Regions from separate parts of the Halomonas sp. PGE1 genome, predicted to be linked through region 1. Evidence: predicted binding sites of a transcription regulator. Region 1 holds the regulator's gene; each other region holds the start of a gene.
What was found. The regulator sigma-54, encoded in region 1, starts transcription at its own class of promoters, with help from an activator protein. The targets are predictions, from matches to a motif close to TGGCACNNNNNTTGCTNT.
Positions count from the first base shown of each region.

Region 2: fliE (flagellar hook-basal body complex protein FliE) is a predicted target of sigma-54. The motif match lies at 7,504-7,521, and genes of this name have one in related genera.
Region 3: glnA (glutamate--ammonia ligase) is a predicted target of sigma-54. The motif match lies at 2,806-2,823, and genes of this name have one in related genera.

Region 1 covers NZ_CP053032.1:1,626,978-1,636,548, forward strand. Annotated here, with positions in the region: gene HIR79_RS07655 (YhdP family protein) at 1-1,456, shown strand, start outside; gene tldD (metalloprotease TldD) at 1,453-2,907, shown strand; gene yjgA (ribosome biogenesis factor YjgA) at 3,041-3,580, opposite strand; gene pmbA (metalloprotease PmbA) at 3,695-5,035, shown strand; gene HIR79_RS07675 (HPr family phosphocarrier protein) at 5,039-5,308, opposite strand; gene rapZ (RNase adapter RapZ) at 5,311-6,231, opposite strand; gene ptsN (PTS IIA-like nitrogen regulatory protein PtsN) at 6,275-6,739, opposite strand; gene hpf (ribosome hibernation-promoting factor, HPF/YfiA family) at 6,747-7,055, opposite strand; gene HIR79_RS07695 (RNA polymerase factor sigma-54) at 7,310-8,722, opposite strand; gene lptB (LPS export ABC transporter ATP-binding protein) at 8,877-9,571, opposite strand, start outside.
Region 2 covers NZ_CP053032.1:3,230,143-3,239,713, reverse strand. Annotated here, with positions in the region: gene fliM (flagellar motor switch protein FliM) at 1-117, opposite strand, end outside; gene fliL (flagellar basal body-associated protein FliL) at 132-602, opposite strand; gene HIR79_RS15245 (flagellar hook-length control protein FliK) at 744-2,024, opposite strand; gene fliJ (flagellar export protein FliJ) at 2,039-2,497, opposite strand; gene fliI (flagellar protein export ATPase FliI) at 2,533-3,921, opposite strand; gene HIR79_RS15230 (flagellar assembly protein FliH) at 3,918-4,703, opposite strand; gene fliG (flagellar motor switch protein FliG) at 4,696-5,700, opposite strand; gene fliF (flagellar basal-body MS-ring/collar protein FliF) at 5,697-7,427, opposite strand; gene fliE (flagellar hook-basal body complex protein FliE) at 7,697-8,026, shown strand; gene HIR79_RS15210 (flagellar protein FlaG) at 8,094-8,468, opposite strand; gene HIR79_RS15205 (methyl-accepting chemotaxis protein) at 8,623-9,571, opposite strand, start outside.
Region 3 covers NZ_CP053032.1:535,442-545,012, reverse strand. Annotated here, with positions in the region: gene glnL (nitrogen regulation protein NR(II)) at 1-95, opposite strand, end outside; gene HIR79_RS18610 (hypothetical protein) at 282-407, opposite strand; gene HIR79_RS02595 (DUF4124 domain-containing protein) at 522-1,088, opposite strand; gene glnA (glutamate--ammonia ligase) at 1,257-2,663, opposite strand; gene HIR79_RS02585 (hypothetical protein) at 3,203-3,748, shown strand; gene typA (translational GTPase TypA) at 3,944-5,791, shown strand; gene HIR79_RS02575 (hypothetical protein) at 5,920-6,264, shown strand; gene HIR79_RS02570 (sodium-dependent transporter) at 6,390-7,835, shown strand; gene HIR79_RS02565 (ABC transporter ATP-binding protein) at 7,943-8,722, shown strand; gene HIR79_RS02560 (ABC transporter ATP-binding protein) at 8,709-9,413, shown strand; gene HIR79_RS02555 (branched-chain amino acid ABC transporter permease) at 9,438-9,571, shown strand, end outside.

The DNA.
Region 1 (9,571 bases):
CGGCGAGAACCGGCTGCACCTGGGGCTCGACAGCGGCCTGGAGGGGCTCGGCATCGACCTGCCGGCGCCGCTCGGCAAGGGGAGCGGCGAGCGGCGCCCGCTGCGGCTCGACATGGACCTGACCGAGGGGCGCCTCGAGGGTCGCCTGGGTGATGAGGTGGCGCTGCGCTGGCGGGCCCTGCCCGGTGACGGTCCCGGCCAGGGCCAGGTCTGGGTGGGGCGGGCACCGACCGCGGGCTGGCCCGAGGGGGAGGGGTGGCGGGTCGACGCCTACCAGCCGCGCCTCGACCCGGCGCGCTGGGCCGAGGCGCTGGGCGGGCTCGGCGGCCTGGCCGGTGGCGGGGGAGCGACGGCCCTGCGCGAGCTGCGCCTGGCCACCGACTGCCTGGAGAGCGACGGCCGCTGCATCGGTTCGCTGGCGGCGGAGGGACGGCCCCAGGCGGGAGGCGGCTGGCGCGTGGCGCTGGAGGGCAGCCTGCTGGCGGGTCAGCTCGACTACCGCCCGAACCTTCCCCAGCCCCTGGACATCAGCCTGATGCGCCTCTCCCTGGATGGCCTGACCCCGGAGCCCGAGGCCATGGGGTCGCTGTTCGACGAGATCGCCACCCCGCCCGAGCCCGCGCCTTTCCCCGACTGGGTGGGGGAGCTGCCCGATGGCCGCCTGCGCATCGCCGACATCGAGCGCGGCGGTCAGCGGCTGGGCCCCTTCACGGCGCGCTGGCAGGCTACTCCGGAGCGCCTCACCGTCGCCCCGCTGGGCCTGACCCTGGGGCAGATCAGCGCCCGGGGCGAATTGGTCTGGGAGGCCGCCGGGGCCGCCGACACCCTGACCCGGGCGCGGCTCGATCTGGACGGCCGCGACCTGGGCACGGCCATGGAGCGGCTGGGTCAGGACGCGGTGATCCGCAGCGGCGAGACCCGCGTGCAGAGCCAGCTGGCCTGGCCCGGGGCGCCCTGGCAGTTCGCCCTGGAGCGCTCCCGGGGCAGCGTCGAGGTGGAGCTGCGCGACGGGCGCTTCGTCAACGTCGCCTCGACCTCCGCTCGCCTGGTCGGGCTGCTCAACGTCGACAACCTGGTCCGCCGGCTGCGCCTGGACTTCTCCGACGTGACCGGGCAGGGCACCGCCTTCGACCGTGTCAGCGGAGCGGCGACCCTGTATGGTGGCATACTGGAGACCCGGGGCCCGGTGACGGTCGACGGCCCGGCCACCCGCTTTACCCTCGAGGGGCGCGTCGACCTGGCGCGGCGGGAACTGGATCAGCGTCTGGGGGTCACGGTACCCATCAGCCGCAATCTGCCGCTGGCCGCGGTGCTGGCCGGGGCGCCGGTGGTGGGGGGCGCCCTGTTCATCGCCGACCGCCTGTTCGGTGACGCCCTCGACCGCGTGACCCGAATTCATTATCGCGTGCGGGGTCCCTGGACCGCGCCGCAGATCTCAGTGGAAAGTGCCGAATGACTGCTACCCGACGTTCCCTGCTCGACGAAGCCGAAGCCTTCCTGCTCACCCCAGGGGGACTGACCCTCGATGATCTGGACCTCGGCCTCGGCCATGCCCTGGGGCCGGGGATCGACTACGCCGACCTCTACTTCCAGCGCAGCTGGCACGAAGGCTGGGTGCTCGAGGACGGCGAGGTGAAGGAGGCGAGCTACAACATCGACGGCGGCGTCGGCGTACGCTCCCTTTCCGGCGAGAAGACCGGTTTCGCCTACTCCAACCAGATCACCGCCGACGCCCTGGCCGAGACCGGCCGCACCGCCTCCGGCATCGTGCGCAGCGGCTCGCGCCTGGCGCTGGCGCCGAGGGTGGTGGTGCAGAGCGACGCCCGCTACGGCGGCGTCGACCCCCTCACCGGCCTCTCCGCCGAGGAGAAGATCGCCCTGCTCAAGGAGGCGGACCGGGTGGCGCGGGCCGCGGACCCGGCGGTGAGCCAGGTCAGCGCGTCCCTCACCGGCGTCCATGAGGTGGTGCTGGTGCGTGCCAGCGATGGCACCCTGGCGGCGGACATCCGCCCCCTGGTGCGCCTCAACGTCAGCGTGATCGTGGTGCGCAACGGCCGCCGCGAGCGCGGTAGTGCCGGGGGCGGCGGCCGCTACCCCATGGCCCGGCTGCGCGACGAGGGGGTGGCCGAGCGCTTTGCCCGGGAGGCGGTACACCAGGCGCTGGTCAACCTGGAGGCCATCGACGCCCCGGCCGGCCAGCTGCCGGTGGTGCTGGGGCCGGGCTGGCCCGGCATCCTGCTCCATGAGGCGGTGGGCCACGGCCTGGAGGGCGACTTCAACCGCAAGGGCAGCTCCGCCTTCGCCGGGCGGATGGGCCAGCGGGTCGCGGCCCGGGGGGTGACCGTGGTCGACGACGCCACCCTGGTCGACCGCCGCGGCTCCATGACCATCGACGACGAGGGCACCCCGGGTCAGTGCACGACGCTGATCGAGGACGGCATCCTCACCGGCTACATGCAGGACAAGCTCAACGCCCGGCTGATGGGCATGGCGCCCACCGGCAACGCCCGACGCGAGTCCTTCGCCCACCTGCCGATGCCGCGCATGACCAACACCGTCATGCTGGCCGGCCAGGACGACCCTGCGGATATCCTGAAGAGCGTCAAGCGTGGCCTCTATGCGGTGAGCTTCGGCGGCGGCCAGGTGGACATCACCTCGGGCAAGTTCGTCTTCTCGGCAAGCGAAGCTTACCTGGTGGAAGACGGCAGGATCACCGCGCCGGTGAAGGGGGCGACCCTGATCGGCAACGGCCCCGAAGCCATGGGGCGGGTCTCGATGATCGGCCACGACATGGAGCTGGATACCGGCATCGGCGTGTGCGGCAAGGAGGGCCAGGGGGTGCCCGTCGGAGTGGGCCAGCCCACCCTGAAGCTTGACGAGCTGACGGTGGGCGGCACGGCGTCCTGAGTGAACGTGCCTGCGCTCGCCCATACGGCGTTGGCGTTCGGCGAGCCATGCTCATTTAGGGCCCCTAAACTCCGCTGGCTCGCCGAACGCCGCCTTGTCTGGCCTTCGCTCGGCGACGTTCCGCGAGGGGGGCTTAAAGCCCCGCGGTATCGCGGATCAGCTTGAAGAGCTTGCGGGCGCTGGCGGGGGGCTTGCCCCTCTCGCGCTCGCGCTGGGCGTTGCGGATCAGCTGGCGCAGCGCCTGGCGATCGACCTCGGGGAAGTCGGTGATGAAGGCTTCGACGGCGGCGTCGCCCTCGTCGAGCAGGCGGTCCCGCCAGGCCTCCAGGCGATGGAAGGCGTGGTCGCGGCGCAGCTTCTCCTGCTCGATCTCGTCGTAGACGGCCTTGATCGCCTCGAGGTTCTCGCGGCGCATGACCTTGCCCACGTACTGCATGTGGCGCCGGCGCCCCTCGTGGGAGCGCACGCGCGAGGTCTCCTCCACGGCGGCCAGCATGTCGTCGGAGAGGGGGAAGCGGGCGCGCTCGGCGGGGGTCATGGCGATGATCGCCTCGCCCAGCGCCTGCAGGGCATGCATCTCCCGCTTGAGCTGGGACTTGCTGGGGCGTTCGTCTTCGTCGGGCTGCTGCTGGATCAGCTGGTCGAGCAGTTCGAGGGGGGAATCCTGGGACATGCCGCATCCATGGTTGGGCTTGAGAATAGCCACAGTATACCAGCCCGCGGCGGCGGGCTTGAGCGCAACATCACGAAGAGTTGGCCCGCAGGGCCGGCAGACGAGGAGAGACCCATGACACAGGCATTCGATGCCGCCGCCCAGCAGGCCCTGCTGGAGACCCGCGCCCAGATGGCCCTGGAGCTGGCCCGTCGGCTCGGCGCCGACGCCTGCGAGGTGGGCGCCAGCGTCGACCAGGGCGTCGGCGTAAGCGTGCGTGAGGGCGAGGTGGAGACGGTGGAGCTCTCCCGCGATCAGGGCATCGCGGTGACGGTCTACGTGGGCAAGCGCAAGGGCAGTGCCTCCTCCACCGACGCCGGGGAGGCGTCGATCCGTGCGGTGGTGGAGAAGGCCCTGGCCATCGCTCGCCACACCGGCGAGGACCCCGCATCGGGGCTGGCCGATGCCGAGCTGATGGCGCGTGAGCTGCCCGACCTCGACGTCCACCACCCCTGGGCACTCTCCACCGAGGAGGCCATCGAGCTGGCACTGGCCTGCGAGTCCGCCGGCCGTCGCCGCCCGGGCATCATGAGCTCCGACGGCGCCTCGCTCTCCAGCGGCGAGGGCGTGCGGGTCTATGCCAACAGCCACGGCTTCCTGGGCAGCCAGCGCGGCAGCCGCCACTCGCTCTCCTGCATGCTGATCGCCCAGGACGAGAGCGGGATGCAGCGCGACTACGACTACACCAGTGCCCGCCATCCTCGCGACCTGCTGGCGCCCGAGCGGGTAGGCGAGAGCGCCGCCGAGCGCACCCTGCGTCGCCTGGGCGCCGGTCGCCCGGCGACGGGGCGAATGCCGGTGCTGTTCGATCCCACCCTGGCGTCGGGCCTGGTCGGCTCGCTGATGGGGGCCATCGCCGGCGGGGCCCTCTATCGCCAGGCCTCCTTCCTCTGCGACCGCCTCGGCGATGCGCTCTTCCCGGAGTGGTTCAGCCTTCAGGAGCGCCCCATGGAAATGGGCGCCATGGCCAGTTCGCCCTTCGACGGCGACGGCGTGCAGACCCGCGACAACGTCTTCATCGAGCAGGGGCGCCTGGCCAGCTACATGCTCTCCGCCTACAGCGCCCGGCGGCTGGGGATGCAGACCACCGGCAACGCCGGGGGCGCGCGCAACCTGCGCATCGAGGCGCCGCTGGCCTCGCGCGAGGAGCTGCTCTCGCGCATGGGGCGCGGGGTGCTGGTCACCGAGCTGATGGGGCAGGGGGTCAACGCCGTGACCGGGGACTACTCCCGCGGGGCGGCAGGCTTCTGGGTGGAGAACGGCGAGATCCAGCACCCGGTGGAGGAGTTCACCATCGCCGGCAACCTGGAGGCGATGTTCAAGGGCCTGGCCGGCATCGGCAGCGATACCGACACCCGCGGCAGCATCCATACCGGCAGCTGGCTGATCGACGAGATGACCGTGGCGGGTAGTTGAGGGTCACTCATCCTCGTCGAAGCGGGCCTCGAACAGCGCCTCGATGGCGTCGAGGGCCGCCTCGGCGTCCTCGCCCTCGGCGGTCACCGTGAGCTCGGTGCCACAAGGAGCGGCGAGCATCAGCAGCGACATGATGTTGGCGGCGTCGCCGCGCATGGGCCCGTTGGCCACGCTGATGGAGGCGGCGAAAGGCTGGCAGCACTGCACCAGCTTGGTGGCGGCGCGCGCATGCAGGCCGCGCTTGTTGCTCAGGGTCAGCTTGCGTTGCGGCACGCTCAACTTCCTTGATGAGGAGTGACGTCGGTCGCCGGGTCCGGCAACGGGAGCAGGGTGTCATGGATGCCCAGCTCGCGATGGCGGAGCCGGACCAGGGGGTGGGAGGCGGCCAGGCTCGCGGCCAGGCGCTCCGCCAGGTAGACCGAGCGGTGCTGGCCGCCGGTGCAGCCGATGGCCACCGTGAGGTAGCTGCGGTGGCTGGCCAGGTAGGCGGGCAGCCAGCGCTCCACCCAGGCCTGGATATCGGCGCGCATTGCCTCCACCAGGGGGTAGGTCTCGAGGAACTCGATGACCGGCGCGTCGCGGCCGGTGCTGGCGCGCAGCTGCGGGTCCCAGTAGGGGTTGGGCAGGCAGCGCGCATCGAACACCAGGTCGGCGTCCAGCGGCACGCCGCGCTTGAAGCCGAAGGACTCGAAGGTGAGGGTGAGCTGGTCGGGCTGGTGGAGTGCCACCTGGTCGGCGATACGGCGCCTCAGTTCGTGGACCGATAGCCGTGAGGTATCGATGACCAGGTCGGCCAGGTCGCGGATCTCGGCGAGGGCCAGCTCCTCGGAATCGATCGCCTCGGCCAGGGTCATCTGGCTGTCCCGCGTCAGCGGATGGCGGCGTCGGGTGGCGGAGTAGCGCTCGAGCAGGATGCGCGCATCGGCGGTGAGGTAGATCACCTGGCAGGCGATGCCGCGGGCCTGGAGCGCCTGCAGCTGGGCGGGAAAGCTCTGCAGGGCCTGCGGCAGGTTGCGGGCGTCGATGCTGACGGCGATGGAGGAGCGTGGCGACTCCGAACTACCCAGCTCATCGACCAGCGAGCCGAGCAGCATGGCCGGGAGGTTGTCGATGGCGTAGTAGCCGAGATCCTCCAGGGCCTGCAGCGCGATCGACTTGCCCGAGCCGGAGCGGCCGCTGATGATCACGAGCTGCATGGGGGATCTCCTGGTCGTCAATCTGGCCGGGTGCCCGTGGGCGCTATCCCTGCCGTCGAATCGCCTCGATGAGCCGTTCGTGGAGCTCGCGCTGGCTTTCGCTGCGGCGCAGCCCGCTGCGGGTGTCGGCGTCGTTCATCACCCCGGCCACCTGGGCCAGCAAGGCGAGGTGGGCGTCATCGGCCTCCTCGGGGACCAGCAGCACGAACACCAGGTCGACGGGTTCGCCGTCGATGGCGTCGAAGTCCACCGGCTCGGCCAGCTTCAGGAAGCCGGCGATGGGGGCCTTGCAGTGGGGGCTTCTGGCGTGGGGGATGGCCACCCCGTTGCCGATGCCGGTGCTGCCCAGGCGTTCGCGCCCGATCAGCCGGCTGAACACCTCCTGGCTGTCGAGGCTCGGCGTATTCTGGGCGATGAAGGTGCTGAAGAACTCCAGCACCCGTTTCTTGCTGCCCCCGGGCACGCCGAACAGGGTGCGCTCCGGGGGCAGGATGGCTTCCAGTGACATGATGGGCTCAACGAGCGCCGGCGCCCTGGGCGCGGGCCTGGGCCTTCTCCTTGTGCTTGACCAGCTGGCGATCCAGCTTGTCGGCCAGAGCGTCGATGGCGGCGTACATGTCAGCGTCCTGGGCTTCGGCATGCAGGTCGGCGCCGGCGGCATGCAGGGTGCAGGCGGCGTGCTGGCGCTCCTTCTCCACGGACAGGGTCACCTGCACGTTGGTGATGTTGTCGTAGTGGCGCTCCACGCGAGCCAGCTTTTCGTCCACATAGCCACGCAGGGCATCGGTCAGTTCCACATGATGGCCGGTGATATTGACTTGCATGACACGCTCCTTGCTCGTTGGTTGTGGGTCGATTGTAACCCTTTTTCCTGCCTTGCATACCCCCCGGCCTGCCGCCGCCGCGGCGGGCCTGATGCAGGTCAGCGAAGCGTCTGCCGGCGGCGGTTCGCTAATGACTCCCCAGGCGTCACGGAGCATGCTGGGGGGTAGGCCTACCGCAGCCGCTTGCGCTCGCTGGAGGAGGGGATGCTCATGGCCTCGCGGGTGACTGTGGTGAGCGCGACGGCCCGCCTGGGCTACCTCAGCCGCTTGCGTTCGCTGGAGGAGGGGATGCCCATGGCCTCGCGGTACTTGGCGACCGTCCGCCTGGCCACCTGGATGCCGGCCTCCTCGAGCAGGGTCACCAGCTTGCTGTCGGAGAGCGGCTTGCGCGGCGGCTCCTCCTGGATCAGCTTGCGGATCCGTGCGCGGATCGCGGTGCTGGAGTGGGCGTCGCCCTCGCCGTTGCCGCCCACCTGGCTGGAGAAGAAGAACTTCAGCTCGAACACCCCCCGGGGAGTGTGGATGTATTTCTGGGTGGTGACCCGGGAGATGGTCGATTCGTGCATCTCCACGGCCTGGGCGATGTCGGCCAGGATCAGCGGCTTCATCGCCTCCTCGCCCTGCTCCAGGAAGTCGAGCTGGCGGGCCATGATCTCGCGGCCCACCCGCAACAGGGTGTCGTTGCGGCTGGAGAGGCTCTTCATCAGCCAGCGCGCCTCCTGCAGGTGGTCCTTGAGGAACTGGTTGTCCTGGCTCTTGTCGGCGCGGCGGATCAGCGCCGCGTAGTCGGGCTGGATGCGCAGCCGGGGCAGCGCCTCCTGGTTGAGCTCCACGTGCCAGCCGCGGCTGTCCTGGCGTGCCACCAGGTCGGGGATCACGTAGTCGTTCTCGAGGCTGGAGTAAGCGCTTCCGGGGCGCGGGTCCAGGGAGCGGACCAGGGCGATGGCCGTTTCCAGGGCGTCGTCGTCGAGGCCGAGGCGGCGCTTGAGCAGGCGACGGTCGTCGCCGGCCAGGGCCTCGAGGAACTGGCGCACCAGGCGGCGCGCCTGGGGCAGCAACGGGGTGTCGTCGGGCAGGGCGGCGAGCTGCAGCATCAGGCACTCGCGCAGGTCCCGGGCGAAGACGCCGGTGGGCTCGAACTGCTGCAGGCGCAGCAGCACCTGCTCCACCTCGGCGCTGCGCAGCCCGCCGAGCCCCTGGGACTTGAGGCCGTCGCGGATCTCGTCGAGGGATTGCGCCAGGTAGCCCGCGCTGTCCACGGCATCGATCAGGCTCTCGGCGATCTGCTGCTCGCGGGGGTCGAGGTCGGTCATCGCCAGCTGCCAGGCCAGGTGGCCCTGCAGGCTCTGTGCGCTCGCCTCGCGCTCGAAATCGGGGCCCTCGCCGCCGGCCGGCGCCCCCAGGTCCTGGTAGGTGTCCGACCAGTCGCTGTCGGTGCTGAGCTCGTCGGGAATCTCGCTGGCCCAGTCGTCCTCGGGGGCCTCGCTCACCGCCTGCTCGCCGAAGCCCTCGTCGAGCTCCAGCATGGGATTTGACTCCAGGGCCTGCTGGATCTCCTGGCGCAGGTCGAGGGTGGAGAGCTGCAGCAGGGCAATCGCCTGCTGCAACTGGGGCGTCATGGTCAGCTGCGTGCCGACGCGGAGCTGAAGGGAGGCTTTCATGGCCATCGTGATCGTCTGCCCTCTTGTGCCGGGAAGTGGCCGGAAGGCCTCACCCTAGCGCGGGCGACGCGGGCATGCAAGCGCTTGTTAAGCAACTTCTGTGCCACCCGCAATCGGTATGCCGTCATCTAATAACGACAGGCATATCAGGGGATTGTGGTCAGAGCCGGAAGTCCTCGCCCAGGTAGACCTCGCGCACCCGCTGGTTGGCGAGGATCGCCTCGGCGTTGCCCTCGGCGATGATCTTGCCGTCACCGACGATGTAGGCGGTGTCGCAGATATCCAGGGTCTCGCGCACGTTGTGGTCGGTGATCAGCACGCCGATGCCGCGGGCCTTGAGCTGGCGGATGACCCCCTTGATCTCGCCCACCGAAATGGGGTCGACGCCGGCGAAGGGCTCGTCGAGCAGGATGAAGGCGGGCTCCGTGGCCAGGGCCCGGGCGATCTCCACCCGCCGTCGCTCGCCGCCGGAGAGGCTCATGCCGAGGTTGTCGCGGATATGGGTCACGTGAAACTCCTCGAGCAGCTGCTCGAGGCGGGCGCGGCGCCCCTCACGGTCGAGATCCTTGCGGGTCTCGAGGATCGCCATGATGTTGTCGGCCACCGACAGCTTGCGGAAGATCGACGCCTCCTGGGGCAGGTAGCCGATGCCGGCCCGGGCGCGCTGGTGCATGGCGGCCCGGGACAGGTCCAGGCCGTCGATGGCCACCTCGCCGGCGTCGGCGCGCACCAGTCCCACGATCATGTAGAAGGAGGTGGTCTTGCCGGCGCCGTTGGGGCCGAGCAGGCCGACGATGCTGCCCTGGCGGATGGCCAGGCTGATGTCCTGGACAACGCGGCGACGCTTGTAGCTCT
Region 2 (9,571 bases), 1.6 Mb from region 1:
GTAGGGCCGAATGCGGGCGTCCTCGGCGCCGTTGCCGCCGCTGGACTCCTCCTCGCCGCTGACGCCCTTGAGCAGGGCATCGATCTCTTCCTGCGAGAGCAGATCGTCTTGTGACATGGGGCTCGATCCGCTTATTGGACGATGAATTCGGTAAACAGCACGTCTTCGATCAGCAGGTCGGGCTGGTAGTCGGTCATCGGCGCATGCAGCGTGGCCATGACCTTTTCCGCCAGCCGTACCTTGCCGTCAGACTGGGTCAGCTCCCGCGCCTCCTGGCCGGAAAAGAGCATCAGCAGGCGGCTCCTCACCTGGGGCATGTGCTCCTGAAGGATGTCCCGGGTCTGTTGATCGCCAACCTTGAGGGAGATGCCGGTATAGAGCAGCCGGCTGCCATAGACATCGTCGGCCAGGTTGACCGTAAAGGGATCGATCTTCACGAAGATCGGCGCACGACGCTCCGGCATCGCCTGGGCCTGGGAGGCGCGCGGCTCGCCCTGGCCCATCACCATATAGAGTGCCGCCCCCGCCGCAGAAACGGAGAGGATTACCAGAATTGCCATCAGCCACAGCAGCTTGCGTGAGCCACCACCGGTGTTTGCCATTGCCTTGCTACCTCTGGGCGCGGTGCGCAAAAGAGTCGAATGCCATGCTGGGCAGTATGCCTGCGCCCTGGCCATGCCCATGATGAAAACAGGCCCGCGTTACGGGCCCTTCTCGGCTTTTTGGGCCGTTCGGCGGGGGTGTCAGGCGTAGAGGTCGACGCGCCCCTCGGCCAGCGGGACGGCTGAGGCGGCCATGGCGCCGGCGTTCGGGTCGAGCTCCTCGGAGCCGCTGGCATTACTGCCTGTAGCCGGCCCACCCGCCAGTGCCTGGCGTTCGTCCTGTCCCTGGTGGCGCTGCTCGCCCACCGAGGTCTCGCCCAGGCTGATGCCCTGCTCGGCCAGCGCCTCGCGCAGTTGGGGAATCGCCTGTTCGACGGCCTGGCGCACCGGCGCATGGGCGGAGAGGAACTGGGCCTGGGCCCCCTGCTCGTTGAGCTTGAGCGAGATGGTCAGCGGACCGAGCTCGGCGGGGTTCAGGTGCAGTTCGACCCGCTGCTCACCGCCGCGCTGGCCCATCATCACCAGCTGCTGGCCGAGCTGACCCGGCCAGGCGGCACTGGCGAGCGGTGCCGTGAGTGCGGCTGGCGGGCTCATGCCCGCAGCGGCTGCGCCAGGCACAGTAGCCGCGCCCGGAGCGTTGGCGCCGGCGAGGGGGGCAGACACACCGGCGAGGCCCTCGCTGCGCCACTCGGCGGGTGCCGCAGGGCGCAGCTCGGAAGCGCCGGGCGCCTGAGGCGCCTCGACGGCACGCGCCATGGCCTCGGCAAGGCCCTGGGCTCGGCCTGCCTGGGCGGGCAGTTCGCGGCCGGCGGGGTTGGCAGCAGTGGCGGCAGTCAGGCCATCGGCCGTTGGGCGAGCCTCTCTCGGCAGGGCATTGCTCGGCAGGGCATTGCTCGGCAGGGCATTGCTCGGCAGGGCATTGGCGGTGGCCGCGAGCCACGGTTCACCCGCCTTGGTGCCCGCTGCGCGACCATTGGCGTCATCCGGCAGGAGTGGTGCAACCGCCGCTGCGGCCAGTGCCGGCGGCTGACCGTCGGCGAGGGCGATGCCCTCCGCCTGCTCCCGGGCGACCCGTGCCGCCTCGCGTGCGAGGTCTCCCAGCTCGGCGTCGCCCGCGGGTGCGCCGGCCGAGGCAATCAGCGCCAGGCGCTCGGCGATCTCGGCAAGGGCACCATCCCCCTGGAGCTCGGTGTCGTCTCCCAGCGCCTGCATCATGGCGACCAGGCTCGCCTGGGCGGCCCCCGGGCCGCCAGGTTGTGCACTGCTCTGCACAGAGGCAGGCAGGGCGAGGCCCTGAGGCGCCGCCTCGAGGCTCGCAAGGGCCTGGGCGAAGCCGTTACCGGCCTGGCCGGGGGCGCTGTCGGCCTGGGCGGCGGGGCGTACGGGCCCGGCAATCGAATTGAGCAGCAGCGTGATATCCATGGTGCCTCCGGTAATCAGGTGTCGCCGGCGTGGCGAGTGCGGGCCAGTCGGCCATTGACCAGTTCATCGCTTGTGCGCTGCTCCTGGCGTGCCTCCTGGCGGCGCTGATGGCCTTCGCGGCGCGAGGCCAGGGTGTCGTAGGACGAGAGCTTGCGCTGCTCCTGCTGCCACTGGGCCTGGCGCTGGCCGACGCGCTGCTGCTGGGCCGCCAGGGCCTCCCGGGCGCGCGCCAGGGCGGCATCCAGGGAATCGAGAAACTGCTGGTAGTTGCGCATGGTGGCGGGATCGATGCCGTCCCGCATCGCCTGCTGCAGGCGCTGGGCATACTCCAGGCGGTATTGCTGCAGCGACTCGAGCTGGCCACTTACCTGGTGCTCGTTCTGGCGCTCGCTGGCCAGCGCCTGGCCGGCCTGGTCACGGGAGCCGCGGGCCAGCTCGATCAGGGTATTCAGCGGTGAGGCAGAGTGGCTCATGGCGGTGTTCCTCGCATCGTTCCTTGCCGGATGGCTCACGCGGCGCCGACGGCCCGGGCCAGCCCCTCGAGGGAGGCGTCGGCCGGGGCCTGCTCATCGATATGCTGCTGGAGAAATGCCTCCAGGGCGGGGTAGCGCTGTACCGCTTCGTCCAGCTGGGGGTCGTGCCCCGGGCTGTAGGCCCCGACGCTGATCAGGTCGCGGTTGCGCTGATAGCGGGAAAACAGGCGTTTGAACGCTTGTGCCATCTGCGCCTGCTCCGGCCCGATGATCTGGGTCATGGCCCGGCTGATGGAGGCCTCGATGTCGATGGCGGGGTAGTGGCCCGCCTCGGCCAGGGCCCGCGACAGCACCACATGGCCGTCCAGGATCGCCCGGGCGGAGTCGGCGATGGGGTCCTGCTGGTCATCGCCTTCCGTCAGCACAGTGTAGAAGGCGGTGATGGAACCGCCACCGCGCTCGGCGTTGCCGGCGCGCTCCACCAGGCTCGGCAGTTTGGCAAATACCGAGGGCGGATAGCCCTTGGTGGCCGGGGGCTCGCCGATGGCTAGCGCGATCTCGCGCTGAGCCATGGCGTAGCGCGTCAGCGAATCCATGATCAGCAGTACGTCGCGCCCCTCGTCGCGGAACCCCTCGGCGAGACGGGTCGCGTACGAGGCTCCCTGCAGGCGCTGCAGCGGCGAGGTGTCGGCGGGGGCCGCCACCACCACGGCACGGCGCCGGCCCTCGGGGCCGAGGATGTTGTCGATGAAGTCCTGCACCTCGCGGCCCCGCTCGCCGATCAGCCCCACCACGATGACGTCGGCCTGGGTGAAGCGCGCCATCATGCCGAGCAGCACCGACTTGCCCACGCCGGAGCCGGCGAAGAGCCCCATGCGCTGGCCACGGCCCACGCTGAGCAGGGCGTTGATGGCGCGGATGCCGACGTCGATCTGGGTGTCGATGGGCGCTCGGGCGAGGGGGTTGAGCGGCGGGGTCTGCAGGGTCGCCTGCCGGGCGTCATCCAGCAGGCCGAGGCCGTCCAGGGGCTCGCCGTTGCCGTCAATGACCCGCCCCAGCAGCGATTCGCCGAGCGGGAAGCGCCGCGCGCCGTTGCCGCCGCTGCCGAGCGGGAACACGCGGGCGCCGGGCAGCAGGCCGGTGACCTCGGTCAGCGGCATCAGGAACAGCTTTTCGCCGGCGAACCCCACCACCTGGGCCTCGGCGTAGCGGGGCGGCTCGTGGCTGTAGGGGGCCGGCAGCTCGATGCGACAGGCGCTGCCCAGCGGGGCCTGCATGCCTATCGCCTCGATCACCATGCCGGTGGCGCGCACCACCCGCCCGCTGGCGCGGAAGGGCGGCACCTTCTCGATGCGCGCTCGCACCTTGCGCAGCGACTGCTGCCAATGCTGGTGGTAGGGGTTCGGCAGGTCGGCCGCGTTCATGGTGCGCCTTCCTCGCGGGGCGGAGGGGCGGCGCGCCGGCGCACCTGGCGCTTCACCGCAGCCCAGCGGCTCTCCCAGGTGGCATCGAGCTCGCCGCTGGCGCTGGTCACCCGGCAGCCGCCGCGGGTGACCTGGTCGTCGGGCTGCAGGACCCAGCCGGCGGCGGCGAGCTCCTGGCCGAGGTACTCCTCGACCAGGGCGTGATCGCGGGGATGCAGCCATAGGCGCGGCTTGCCGCTCATGCCCGGCTCGGTGTGCAGCAGGCCGCGCACGATCTCCAGTACCTGCTTGGGGCGCGCCTTGAGCGCCTCGCCGGCCAGCTGGCGGCCTGTGGCCAGGGCCAGCTCCACCAGCTCCTCGGCCAGCACCTCGTCCAGCTCATGCAGGGCCTCTCCGAAGGACGCCGCCAGGGGCAGCAGTGGCGTCAGGGTCTCGCGAAGCTGCCGCTCGAGCTCCTCCCGGGCCTGGGCGCGCCCCTGTTCGAGGCCCTCGGCGAGCCCCGCCTGGAAGCCCTCGGCCTGTCCGGCCTGGTAGCCTTCCCGATGCCCCTCCTGGCGGGCTGCTTCCCTGGCGCTGTCCTGCAGCGCGCGCAGCTCGGCCTGGCGCTGGAAGGCCGCCTTGCGCCGGGCGGTCTCCTCGGGGGAGGGCGGGGTGCTGCCGGCGGCGCGCCGCGCCTGGGGCAGCTCGCCCATCTCCCAGCGCTGCCAGGGCACCTCGCCCTCGCGCCCGGGTAGCGGATGCCCCGGGCGCGGCTCAGACTCCGGACCGAGCCGCTTAGACATAGGTGTCGTCTCCGCCGGTCAGCACGATCTCCCCGCTGTCGGCCAGGCGGCGCACGATCTGAAGGATCGCCTTCTGCTCGGCCTCCACCTGGGAGATGCGGATCGGGCCGCGGGCCTCCATGTCCTCGCGCACCAGGTCGGCGGCGCGTTGGGACATGTTGCGCAGGAAGCGGTCCGTGAGCGCCTCGGGGGCGCCCTTGAGGGCCACCACCAGGGAGTTGGTGTCGATCTCCTTGAGCACCAGCTGGATGCTGCGGTCGTCGAGATCCATGAGGTTCTCGAACAGGAACATCTCGTCGATGATCTTCTGGGCCAGGTCCTCGCTGTGAGCGCGCACCGTCTCGATGACGGCCTCCTCCTGGCTGGAGTTCATCAGGTTGAGGATCTCGGCGGCGGTTCTCACGCCGCCCATCTTGCTGCGCTTGAGGTTCTGGCCGTCGAGCATGCCGGAGAGCACCTCGGTGAGCTCCTGCAGGGCGGCCGGCTGCACGCCGCTGAAGGTGGCGATACGCAGCACCACGTCGTTGCGCAGCTTGTCGTCGAACAGCTCCAGCACGTCGGCGGCCTGGTGGCGCTCCAGATGGATCAGCACCGTGGCGATGATCTGCGGATGCTCGTCGCGGATCAGCTCGGCCACCATGGAGGCCTCCATGAGGTTCAGGGCGTCGATGCCCGAGCTGGCGCCGGAGCTCTCCAGCACGTCCTCGATCAGACTAGAGGCGCGCTCGCTGCCCAGCGCCTTGGTCAGCACCGAGCGGATATGGTCGCTGGAGTTCAGGTTCAGCGCGATGAACTCCTCGGTCTCGGCGTGGAAGTCGGCCAGTACCTGGCGCATCTCGTCATGGGAGACCTGGTCGAGGCGGGCCATCTCGGCGCTGATCAGTTGGATCTCCTTGGCCGAGAGGTACTTGAACACCTCGGCCGCGTTGTCCTCGTCGAGGGCCAGCAGCAGGATGGCGCTGCGCCGAGCGCCGCTAATGTTCTGTGGCTTGTTCATTCCTTGTTCATCCAGCTGCGCACGATCATCGCCACCATGCGGGGATCCTCCTGGGCCATCTCGCGCAGGTCGCTGAGGTTCTGCTCGTACTCCGAGGCCTTGCGGCGGCGCTTGCGCGGCGGTTCGTAGGTGTCGTCGGCATCCGCGGCGGCAGCCGTGGTCGACTTCTCCTCGTCATCGCCGACCTGAACCTGCAGGGTGGCGCCGGGGGCTGCAACGGCCACCGGGGGCTGCGTGTGGCGCTTGATCAGCGGGCGCAGGATCAGCAGGTAGAGCAGCAGGGCGGCCAGGGCCACCAGCAAATAGCGGCCGATGGAGAGCGCCAGCGCCTGGATCTCGGGAGACTGCCACCACTCCAGCTGGTGCTGCTCTTCGGTGGCCAGCGAGAAGCGGCTGTTGACCACCTCGATCTCGTCGCCGCGGGCGACCGAGAAGCCCATGGCCTGGCGCACCAGGCGCTCGATCTGGGACATCTCGAGCTCGGTGAGCGGCACGCGCACGCGCTCGCCCTCCTCGTTGATATCGTCGCGGTAGTTGACCACCACTGCCGCCGTCAGGCGCTCCACCTGCCCCAGGCGGTGCTGGACGTGGGAAACGCTGCGATCGACCTCGTAGTTGACGACCTCGTCCTGGCGCAGGGTGTTGATGGCCTGAAGGGCGGCCTGCTGGGCCTCGGCGTCGACGCCTTCCTCGCCCTCGGCAAGCTCGATGGGGGAGGGCGCGGTGCCCGGCGGCGTGTTGCTCAGCGCCCCGGGGATGCCCTGGGCCAGCCCCTCGTCGCCGTTGTAGGAGACGCTGCCCTGGCGGCTGCGCACCGCCGCCTCGTTGGGCGGCTGGTTGGGGCCGTAACGCTCGGCGGTCTCCTCGCGTCGAGAGAAATCGATCTGGGCCGCCACCTGGGCGCGCACGTTGCCCTGGCCCAGCAGCGGCACCAGGATGTTCTCGATGCGGCGCTGGAAGGAGCGTTCCACCTCGTCGATATAGTCGAGCTGGGAGCCGTCCAGGTCGTGGCGGCCGGCGACCTGGGTCGAGAGCAGGCGCCCGCTCTGGTCCACCACGGTGACGTCTTCGGCGGAGAGCTCCGGCACGCTGCTGGCCACCATGTGCACGATGGCGCTTACCTGGCCATCGCTGAGCAGGCGGCCGGGGTGCAGGGTGAGGATGACCGAGGCCTTGGCCGGCTCGCGGTCGCGAACGAAGACCGACTGGCGCGCCAGCGCCAGGTGCACGCGGGCGCGTTCCACCGGGCCCAGCGACTCCATGGAGCGCGCCAGTTCGCCCTCCAGGCCGCGCTGGAAGTTGACCTGCTCGGCGAACTGGCTGATGCCGAAGGCCTGGTCATTGAGCAGCTCGAAGCCGACGTTGCCGCCCCGGGGCAGGCCCTGTTCGGCCAGCTGCAGGCGCAGGCCGAACACCTGGTCGGTCGGCACCAGCAGGGCCTGGCCGCCCTGGCTGAAGCGGTAGGGCACGCCACGGCTTTCCAGCTCGCTGACGATGCGGCCGCCATCGGCGTCGGAGAGATTGCTGTAGAGCACGCGATAGTCGGGCGCACGCGCCCACATCAGCAGCGCCACGATGATGGCCACGCAGGCGGCGCCGGCGACCATCAGCAGGATCAGCGGATTGCCGCGCAGCTGCTGCAGCATGCGTTCGACGCCGCTTGAGGGCTTGGCCCCCTGGCGAGAGGAGCTATCCTGGGTGCCGGTGGCCTGGGCGCCATTACTCATTCATGCCACCCCGAGGGTCGGCATGAGCAATGACGATGGCCACTGTCATGGAAGAAAAAGGCATTATCGGCGTCCATGGCTCGCGATTGGCTGCCCTGGCGGCAGTCGGAACTGTGATGGACGCCATTATCCTTGTCGCCGTCGACCCCTAATCCGGAATAAGCCCCCCTTTTCATCGGCATTTGCCCCGATGGCGGCGAGCCACCCGGTGCTAGCCTTGTCAGCCATCGACTACCGTCAACCAGAACAGCAGCAGGCGAGGCGTTTTCATGAGTTCACCGGCCATTCAGTCCGCCCTGACCCAGATGCAGAGCCTGGCGACCCAGGCCGCCGGCCAGTCGGCCAAGGGACAGCAGGTCTCCACTCAGGTGGGGGCGGGGGGCTTTGCCGGGGAGCTGCAGGCGTCGATCCAGCGCATCAACCGCCTGCAGCAGGTCTCCGCGGCCAAGGCGCAGGCCTTCCAGGCCGGCGACCCCAGCGTGGAACTCAACGACCTGATGGTCGACATGCAGAAGGCCAGCGTGGCCTTCCAGATGGGCACCCAGGTGCGCAATCGCCTGGTGACGGCCTACAAGGACGTGATGAACATGCAGGTGTGATATTGCCTGCTGCGCTCGATTTCCCGTCCGCCGGCGGTACTCAAGATCCTCATTGAGCAAACACCCGCTAGGCTTCCAGGCTGAGCAGCCGCCCCTGCACCTCGCCGAGGCGCTCCGCCACCCGCAGCACCTCCTCCGAGGGAATCTGACGGATCACCTCGCCGTTCTCGCGGTCGACGATACGCGTCACCACCCGCGACTCCACCTCCCCCAGCTCGAACTGCACCCCGTAGTGGCGCATCACCTCGTTGATGCGCTGGATCGGCTCGACCAGCTCACCGCGGCTAGGCGGCACCTGGCCGCTTTCCGCCTGGGCGAGGACGCCGCCGGCGGCGGGCAGGGCGGTCTCCAGCACGCGCTCCATCTGCTGGCGGGGCGTCAGTCCCTGCAGGGCGGGACTGACGGCGGTGACGCTGGTGGCATCATAGAGAGGTGAGCTCATGGCACGGTTCCTTGGCGGACGTTGTTCTAGGCGAGACACCCCGGCAGGCTGCCGCGGCACCCTTTGATTCGATCGCTTCCCTCCTTTTATCGGCACGGGGGCGGCAGAGCTTTAGCTCGGCCGCCCCCGGGTGCCCTGACGTCAGCCTGAAGGCCTACGAGAAGGCGGGTTCGCGCTGGCTGGAGGCGGTGGGCGCCCAGGCGGTGGGCAGCGAAGTGTTCTCGCTCACCTTGAACTGGCCGATCAGCCGGGCCATGTCGCTGGCCTGGTCGTCCAGCGAGCGGCTGGCGGCCGACACCTGCTCCACCAGGGCGGCGTTCTGCTGGGTCACCTCCTCGAGTTGGGAGACCGCCTGGTTGATCTGCTCGATGCCCGCCGACTGCTCACCGGTGGCCGCTGCCATCTCGGCCACCAGCTCGGCGACCTTCTCCACCTGGCGAGTGATCTCGGCCAGGGTCTCACCGGTGGTGCGCACCAGCCGCTCGCCCTCGTCGATGCGCGCCACGTTGGTGCTGATCAGGCGGCGGATCTGCTCGGCCTCCTCCGCGCTGCGGCTGGCCAGCTTGCGCACCTCCTGGGCCACCACCGCGAAGCCGCGCCCGTGCTCGCCGGCGCGGGCCGCCTCCACCGAGGCGTTGAGGGCCAGCAGGTTGGTCTGGAAGGCGATGTTGTCGATCGCCGCGACGATGGAGGTCACCTCCTGGTTGGCGGTATGGATCTGCTCCATTGCCGCGCTGGCCTGCAGGGCCACCTCGTTGGCGGCGCGGGCGTGTTCGGTGGTCTCGCCGGTCATGGTGCGGGCGGCGTGGGCGTTGTCGGCGGTCTGGCGCACGGTGGCGGTGATCTGTTCCATGCTCGAGGCGGTCTCCACCAGGGAGGCGGACTGCTCCTCGGTGCGCTGGGCCAGGTCCTGGTTGCCCTGGGCGATCTCGCCGCTGGCGACCTCCACCGAGAGCGCCCCGCGGCGGATATTGGCCACCAGCTGCTCGGTGGCGTCGGTGGAGTCGTTGAACGCCCGGTAGAGGCGGCTCAGCTCGTCGGTGCCGAGCACCGGCAGGCGCCGGGTCAGATCGCCGCCGCGGCTCTCGATATCCTCGAGGGCG
Region 3 (9,571 bases), 1.1 Mb from region 1:
AGCGCCTCGGCGGCAGGGTTCATCCATCGCAGCCTCAGCTCGCCGTCCAGCAGGACCACGGCGGTGGTGAGGTGCTCCATCAAGCGTTGATACATCGAAGGGGCCATATCGGATCCAGGGTAGACACCAAGCGATTGCAAGAAGCGCGCCAGACTCGCAAGGCCCGCCACCAGGGGCTCCGCGGCGGCGGATCGCCACCCCGCCGCACCAAAATAGTGCAGAAAAGGAAGGGCTGCACGGCGCGGCGGACGATGTCGGTGCACCGAGTGCCCCGCAAGGGCTCAGCGGGAGGTGCCGCGCTCCTCATGACGGCGCAGCGGCGGGTCATCGTCGGGCAGCCGTCGGATCGATTCCGCACCGCGACGCAGCGGCGACGGCGCCTCGGCAGGCGGGGGCGGCGGCTTCACGGGCGAATAGATCGGCCCGCCGCCATGGGGCGGCCAGCGGTCGCCATGCGGGGGGCCACAGGGCCTCGGGCTGCCGTCCGGGCACCACGGCCAGGGCGCCCAGCGAGGGGGCAGCTAATCGGCGGGCCGGTTGACGCTGGCCCGGTGCACATAGATGGTCACCGGCGAGCTGCGGTGGCGAACGGCGCCGCTGCCGTCGAGCAACTCCGCCTGCAGCACGTGCTCGCCGGGGTTCATGTTGGCCACCATGAAGGCGGTGGTGTGCATCGCCGTCTGGCTCACCTGGCCGTCCACCAGCAGGCGCACGCGATGGTCCTCGCGCAGCTCGGGCTGGATGCCCAGCTCCACCGGCACGTTGCCCGCCGCCCCCACCGGGAAGGCCTGCTCATGGCTGGGGGAGAGGATGCGGAAGCTGTCGTAGGGCATGAAGGGCTGGCCGGGCGAGCCCGTCGCCGCGGCGGCACCGCTGGCCTCGAGCCGTGGCGCCGGCTCGCCGCGGCGCACCTCGCCGCTGGAGGGCACCACGGTCAGCGGCGCCAGCTCCACCTGCTCACCGCCCCGGTCCGGGTTGTCGGTAAAGACCACGTTGCCCTGGGCGTCGGTGGTGCGATAGATCGTCTGGGCCTGGGCCGCCAGGCTGAACGACAGCCCCACCGCCAGGGCCATCAAGGCCTTGTTCATGGATACCCCCTGCGTGCCGCCTTCCTGGCGGTCTGTGGATGGTGTTGCCTTACCCCTGCTTGGATAGTGAACAAGATAAAGGGGTTCCGCCATGGCGGAACCCCTTTTCGATCAACGCCGGGGCGTCGATGCCGGGCCAGGTCGCGTCGCGCCTGGCCGCTGCCATCATCAGCAGCTGTAGTACATGTCGAACTCGATGGGGTGGGTGGTCATGCGAATGCGCTCCACGTCCTCCATCTTCAGCTCGATGTAGGCATCGATCATGTCGTCGGTGAAGACGCCACCTTCGGTCAGGAAGGCGCGATCCTTGTCCAGGGCATCCAGGGCCTGGTCGAGGCTGTGGGCCACGGTCGGCACCTTCTTGCCCTCTTCCGGCGGCAGGTCATAGAGGTTCTTGTCCATGGCGTCGCCGGGGTGGATCTTGTTCTTGATGCCGTCGATGCCGGCCATCAGCATCGCCGCAAAGCACAGGTAGGGGTTGGCGGTCGGATCCGGGAAGCGGAGCTCGACGCGCTTGCCCTTGGGGCTGGCGGTGTAGGGGATGCGGATGGAGGCGGAGCGGTTGCGGGCCGAGTAGGCCAGCATCACCGGCGCCTCGAAGCCCGGCACCAGACGCTTGTAGGAGTTGGTGGAGGCGTTGGCGAAGGCGTTCAGGGCACGGGCGTGCTTGATGATGCCGCCGATGTAGTAGAGGGCCATCTCGGAGAGACCCGCGTACTCGTCGCCCGCGAACTGGTTGTTGCCATCCTTCCAGAAGGACTGGTGGACGTGCATGCCGGAGCCGTTGTCGCCGACCAGCGGCTTGGGCATGAAGGTGGCGGTCTTGCCGTAGGCGTGAGCCACGTTGTGGATCACGTACTTCATCTCCTGGACCTCGTCGGCCTTCTTGACCAGGGTGTTGAACTTGATCCCGATCTCGTTCTGTCCGGCGTTGGCCACCTCGTGGTGGTGCACCTCGACGGTCTGGCCGATGGCCTCCAGGGTGTTGCACATGGCGCCGCGGATATCGTGGAAGCTGTCGACCGGGGGCACCGGGAAGTAGCCGCCCTTGACCCGCGGACGGTGGGCCAGGTTGCCGCCCTCGATGGTACGGTCGGTGGCCCAGGCGCCCTCTTCGGAGGTGATCTTGTACATGGAGCCCTCGATATCGGACTTCCAGTGCACCTCGTCGAAGATGAAGAACTCGGGCTCGGGGCCGAAGAAGGCGGTGTCGCCCAGGCCGGTGGACTGCAGGTAGGCCTCGGCGCGCTTGGCGATGGAGCGCGGGTCACGCTCGTAGCCCTGCATGGTGGCCGGCTCGATGATGTCGCAGCGCAGCACCAGGGTGGCGTCCTCGGTGAAGGGGTCGAGGAAGGCGGTGCCGTCTTCCGGACGCAGGATCATGTCGGACTCGTTGATACCCTTCCAGCCGGAGATGGAAGAGCCATCAAACATCTGGCCGTTCTCGAAAAACTCCTCGTCCACATCGCGGGCCGGGATGGTGACGTGCTGCTCCTTGCCACGGGTATCGGTGAAGCGCAGGTCGACCCACTTCACGTCATGTTCTTCAATCAGGGCGAGAGTCTTGGCAGACATGGTGTCCTCCGGGGTTGAACTTGGCTCGAAGCCTTGGTGATGCGAGATCGGGATACGTCGAATTCGGGGTACTGCGAAGTTGTAGCACGCCGTGGACACCCTGCCCACGGCAGCCGGCATTCTCTCCGGCGCTGCCCAATACAATGCACGCCTCATGCCAACACTGCACCCCGATGCGGCAAAACAAGAGCAACTTGCTGATTTGAAGAATGAAAACGAAACGCTTCGGCGCACCAGCCTGAATCAAGCCCCTTCTGGCGCCCCTGGTAAGCATCGTCCAGCCCCATTCTTTGCACCATGAAAGTGCGAAATGATTCGCCAATGCACCTCTGAAGGGCGCTCGAGGCGTCTCAGGCCCCTCAGCCCTCCCGGCGGGGACAACACCATCCTGTAGCGCCCAGAGATTTCCCACCGAACCCCTTTGATACTCTGAGACACTAACGGCTACACTTCATTACACCACCCCTCGAGGTACCGGCAGCGAACTCCTGGCAGCCGACCCACGACCCAAGGGTGCGGCCTACTGGAGCGGAGTTCGCATGGCTGACATCACCGGCTGCATTCTGATCGACGCCCGCAGCGCCGGCTCCCGCCTGCCTCGGCAGCTGGCGATCGTGGCGCCGCTGGCGCGTGCCGAGTCCTTCTCGCTGGCCATCATCGACGACACCGGCGATGCCCGACTGCCCCGTATGGCGCACCGCTACGGTGCACGCCTGCTCAGCGTCATTCCCGCCCCCCTGGGGCAGCGCATCAACGACGCCATCGCCCGCAGCCCTGGCCCGCTGCTGATCTTTCCCGGCATCGGCAGCGTCTCCAGCGCCGAGACGCTCTCCCGACTGGCCGCCGAGGTGGCCGCGGGCCGGGGCGATGTCGCCCTCCTCCCCACCCTGCAGCGCGGCCCGCTGCGGGGCCTGCTGGCCTGGCTCAGACGCAGTCGCCTGCCGCGAGGCGAGGGCCTGTGCCTATCCCGCGCCTGGTTCGAGCGCATCGGCGGCTGCGACCCCGAGCTGGACGATGACGCCCTGGACGAGCTGCTGGAACGCCTGCGCGCCTGCGGTGCCCGGACAAGGCCCACCGATGCCTGACACCGACCAAATGGTGACACCCGACGACGGCCCCCCAAGGCGCCGGTCTCGCGTTGACAGCCCATCGAAAGCGCGAATCCGCTATTCGCCGGCCGGGGGACCCTGTACAATGCCGGCCCGACATTCCTACCCCCGCGCCTAGGGCACTGACACAACCGTGTACATAGGTGCGACCCCTTAGATGAGCAGCAACCTATGAACACCGCAACGCCTTCCGAGATCGCCAATCTCCGGAACATCGCCATCATCGCCCACGTCGACCACGGCAAGACCACTCTGGTCGACAAGCTCCTCAGCCAGTCCGGCACCCTGGACCGCAAGGCCGAGGGTCAGGAGCGCGTCATGGATTCCAATGACCAGGAGAAGGAACGCGGCATCACCATCCTGGCCAAGAACACGGCGATCCGCTGGCAGTCTCCGGATGGCCAGGACTACCGCATCAACATCGTGGACACCCCTGGACACGCCGACTTCGGCGGCGAGGTCGAGCGCGTCATGTCCATGGTGGACTCGGTACTGCTGCTGGTGGACTCGGTCGACGGCCCCATGCCGCAGACCCGCTTCGTCACCCAGAAGGCCTTCGCCCAGGGCCTCAGGCCCATCGTGGTGGTCAACAAGATCGACCGTCCCGGCGCGCGCCCCGACTGGGTCATCGACCAGATCTTCGACCTGTTCGACAACCTCGGCGCCTCTGATGAGCAGCTCGACTTCCCGATCATCTACTGCTCCGCGCTCAACGGCATCGCCGGCCCCGACCCCGAGGAGCTGGCCGAGGACATGACCCCCATGTTCCAGGCCATCGTCGACATCGTCGAGCCGCCCAAGGTCGAGCTGGACGGTCCCTTCCAGATGCAGATCTCCGCGCTGGACTACAACAGCTACGTGGGCGTCATCGGCCTGGGCCGCATCAAGCGCGGCTCGGTGAAGCCCAACCAGCAGGTCACCGTGATCGGCACCGACGGCGCCACCCGCAAGGGCAAGGTCGGCCAGGTGATGACCCACATGGGCCTGGAGCGCGTGCAGACCGACGAGGCCACCGCCGGCGACATCGTCTGCATCACCGGCATCGACCCGCTCTCCATCTCCGACACCCTGTGCGACCCGGCTGCCGTCGAGGCGCTGCCCCCGCTCTCCGTCGACCAGCCCACCGTCTCCATGACCTTCCAGGTCAACGACTCGCCGATGGCCGGCCGCGACGGCAAGTTCGTCACCAGCCGCAACATCAAGGATCGCCTCGAGCAGGAGCTGATCCACAACGTGGCGCTGCGCGTCGAGCAGGGCGAGACCCCGGAGAAGTTCAAGGTCTCCGGCCGCGGTGAACTGCACCTCTCGGTGCTGATCGAGACCATGCGTCGCGAGGGCTTCGAGCTGGCCGTGGGCCGCCCCGAGGTGATCATCCGCGAGATCGACGGCGTCAAGCAGGAGCCGTACGAAGAGGTGATCATCGACTGCGAGGAGCAGCACCAGGGCTCCATCATGGAGGAGCTCGGTTACCGCAAGGGCGAGCTCTCCAACATGAATCCCGACGGCAAGGGCCGGGTTCGCCTGGACTTCATGATCCCCGCTCGCGGCCTGATCGGCTTCCGCGGCCAGTTCATGACCCTGACCTCCGGCACCGGCATCCTGACCAGCCGCTTCGACCACTACGGCCCGCTCAAGCCCGACGCCGCCATCGAGCGTCGCAACGGCGTGATGGTCTCCATGGTCGACGGCAAGGCGCTGGCCTATGCGCTCTACGCCCTGCAGGATCGCGGCAAGCTGATCATCGACCACGGCACCGAGGTCTACGAGGGCATGCTGGTGGGCATCCACAGCCGCGCCAACGACCTGGTGGTCAACCCCACCAAGGGCAAGAAGCTCGACAACATGCGCGCCTCGGGCAACGACGAGAACATCGTGCTGACCCCGCCGGTGAAGTTCTCGCTGGAGCAGGCCATCGAGTTCCTCGACGACGACGAGCTGGTGGAGATCACCCCGAACCACATCCGCCTGCGCAAGAAGTTCCTCAAGGAAAACGAGCGCAAGCGCGCCAGCAAGAAGTAAGGCGAGGCCATCGCGCCACGACGCCCGCCCGGGGTACTCCCCGCGGCGGGCGTCGTCGTTCTCGGCCCCGGCATCTTCTATGCTGGTAGCCTGCCAACTCGATCCGCCGCCCAGAGAGGAGAACCGGCATGCACAAGCACGTGGAGTGGGACGACCCCGGCGCCGACAGCGTGATGCGCCACTTCGAGAAGGACCCCATGGGCCACTCGGCCCCCGGGCCCGGCGACATCCTCTCGGCGCGCTACCAGGGCGCCGTGGTCCGGGTGAAGGTCGAGGCCTACGTGGAGGGCACCAGCATCGGCGAGGTGGCGGCGATCATCGCCGTCAACAACGGCCGACGGCTGAAGTCCCACGGCAAGCTGGCCCTGGGCGACACCGTTCGCCTGCCGGACGCCTCCCGCGCCCTGGAGCCCCGCGTCGGCAGGGCCCGGGACGACGACGAGGATGACGAGGACGACGACCAGGCGCGCTAGTCGATAGCGACACCATCGCCGAACTTAACGGCCGATAAACGCTTGGCGGCTGGCTCCTGACCGCGTTTTGCCGCAAAGTTGCGGCACGGGCCCACAAGGCCATCGATTCGCGTTCTGGAGCCACCATGAGCAAGCATAACGTCTGGACCCACAAGGGCACCTTCCTGCTGGCTGCCGTCGGCTCGGCGGTGGGTCTCGGCAACCTCTGGCGCTTTCCCTACCTGACCGGGGAGAACGGCGGCGGTGCCTTCATCCTGGTCTACGCCCTGACCATCTTCGCGGTGGGCATCCCGATCCTGATCGCCGAGACCATGCTCGGCCGCAGCAGCCGCCGAAGCCCGATCATGGGCATGCGCTTTCTCACCCGCACCCACAACACCTCGCGGGCCTGGGAGTCCATCGGCTGGCTGGGGGCCGCTTCGGCCTTCCTGATCCTCAGCTTCTACTCGGTGATCGCCGGCTGGGCGATCCACTACACCTGGCAGATGCTCACCGGCTCGCTGGCCGGCGCCGATGCCGCCACCATCGGCGCGGGCTTCGAGGCCCTGCTCGCCTCGCCGGGGCTGCTGACCCTCTACCACACCCTGTTCATCATCGCCTCGGGGCTGATCGTCGGCATGGGTATCCACAAGGGCATCGAGAGCGGGCTGCGCATCATCATGCCGGCGCTTTTCGTCATCCTGCTGGTGGTGCTCGCCTACGGCGTGGCCAACGGCGACTTCGGCGCCGCGGCCAGCTTCCTGTTCACCTTCAACCTCGCCGACCTGAGCCTGGAGGGCTGGCTGGCCGCCATGGGGCAGTCCTTCTTCACCCTGAGCCTCGGCATGGGCGCGATCATGGCCTACGGCGCCTACATGTCCAGCGACCTCTCGCTGACCCGCACCGCCGTCACCATCGCCATCGTCGACACCGCCGTGGCCATGGTCGCGGGCCTGGCGATCTTCTCGCTGGTGTTCGGCGCCGGCCTGGACGCCGGCCAGGGCCCGGGGCTGATGTTCGTCACCCTGCCGCTGGCCTTCGCCGAGATGCCCTTCGGCGCGCTGATCGGCGGGGTCTTCTTCATCCTGGTGCTGGGTGCGGCCATCAGCTCCTCCATCTCGCTGATCGAGCCGGTGGCCGCCTTCCTGGTGGAGCGCTTCGACATGACCCGCCCCCAGGCGGTGTTCGCCATGGTGGTAGCCAGTTGGGCGCTGGGCCTGCTCACCGTGGTCAGCTTCAACGTCTACGCCGAGGGCACCCTCTTCCATGCCCTGTTCGGGCGCAGCGCCTTCGACTTCATCGAGCTGCTCACCAACATCTTCATGCCGCTGGGCGGCCTTCTGATCGCGCTCTTCGCCGGCTGGGCGTTGACCCACAGCGAGGTGATGAAGGAGATGCGCACCAACGAGACCTGGTTCGCCATCTGGCGCTTCCTGGTGCGCTTCGTGGCCCCGGCGGCGGTGGCCTTCGTCTTCCTGCGCGCCATCCCCCAGGTGGAGGGCTACCTGATCCCCACCGTCGGCGCCCTGGTGATCGTCGGCGCCTTCGCCGCCGGCCGCACCTTCCTGGTGGAAGACAGCCAGGAGCAGTGACGGTCGCGCCGCCGCCCCGGGCGGCGGCGCCTCGGCCGCGCGAGCGGCAGCGAACTCGACAAGAACCATGCAACAAGAACCATGCAACAAGAACAATGGAAACATCCATGACACCCATGATCGACGTGCGCAACGTCCACAAGGCCTTCGGTGGCCTTCGGGTCATCAACGACTGCTCGCTCTCGGTGGCGAAGGGCTCCATCACCGGGCTGATCGGCCCCAACGGGGCCGGCAAGTCGACGCTGTTCAACATCATCGCCGGCGCCCTGCCGCTGGACAGCGGCCAGGTGCTGCTCGACGGCGAGGAGATCACCAACCGCCCCGCCAACGAGCTCTTCCACAAGGGGTTGCTGCGCACCTTCCAGATCGCCCACGAGTTCTCCCAGATGACCGCCCTGGAGAACCTGATGATGGTGCCCCCCGCCCAGGCCGGCGAGGGGCTCTTCAACGCCTGGCTCAAGCCGGGGCTGGTGCGGACCCAGGAGGAGGGGGTGCGCCGCAAGGCCTTGGAGGTGATCGACTTCATCGGGCTCTACCACGTGCGCAACGAGCTGGCCGGCAACCTCTCCGGCGGCCAGAAGAAGCTGCTCGAGCTCGGCCGCACCATGATGACCGACGCCCGGGTGGTGCTGCTCGACGAGATCGCGGCGGGGGTCAACCGCACCCTGCTGGGCGACCTGGTGGAGAACATCGAGCGCCTCAACCGCGATCTGGGCTACACCTTCCTGGTCATCGAGCACGACATGGACATGATCGCGAGGCTCTGCGACCCGGTGATCGTGCTGGCCCAGGGCAGCGTGATGGTGGAGGGCACGATACAGGAGATCCAGAGCAACCCCGAGGTCATCGAAGCCTATTTTGGAGCCCCCCACGATGCCACTCCTTGATGCGCGCGACGTCCACGGCGGCTACGGCGGCATGAACATCCTCAACGGGGTGAACATGGCCATCGAGGCCGACGAGATCGGCGTGATCGTCGGCCCCAACGGCGCCGGCAAGTCCACCATGCTCAAGGCCGTGTTCGGCCTGCTGACCGTGACCCAGGGCGAGATCCTGCTGCGCGGCGAGCCGATCCACAACCTGCCCCCCAACAAGCTGGTGCAGCAGGGCATGGGCTTCGTTCCCCAGGAGAAGAACGTCTTCCCGAGCATGACGGTGAAGGAGAACCTGGAGATGGGCGCCTTCCTCAAGCCCCAGAACGTCAAGCGCATGCTCAAGCAGATCTACGACTTCTTCCCGCCGCTCTATGACAAGCGCCACCAACCCGCCGGCGAGCTCTCCGGCGGCCAGCGCCAGATGGTGGCCATGGGCCGGGCGCTGATGGCCGAGCCCAGCCTGCTGCTGCTCGACGAGCCCACCGCGGGCCTCTCGCCGCTCTACATGAACGAGATCTTCGAGCAGGTGAAGCAGATCAACGCCGCCGGCGTCGGCATCCTGATGGTGGAGCAGAACGCCAAGCAGGCGCTGGCCATCGCCGACAAGGGCTTCGTGCTGGCCGCCGGCCAGAACCGCTTCACCGATACCGGTGCCGCCCTGCTGGCGGACCCGGAAGTGGCCAGGAGCTTCCTGGGCGGCTGAGCCAGGGACAGGAGAACAACCGTCGTGAACGAACTCGTCTTCTTCATCAACAACGTGATCATCGCCGGCAGCGTGACCGGCTCGATCTACGCCATCGGCGCCATCGGCGTGACGCTGATCTTCAGCATCATGCGCTTCGCCCACTTCGCCCACGCCGA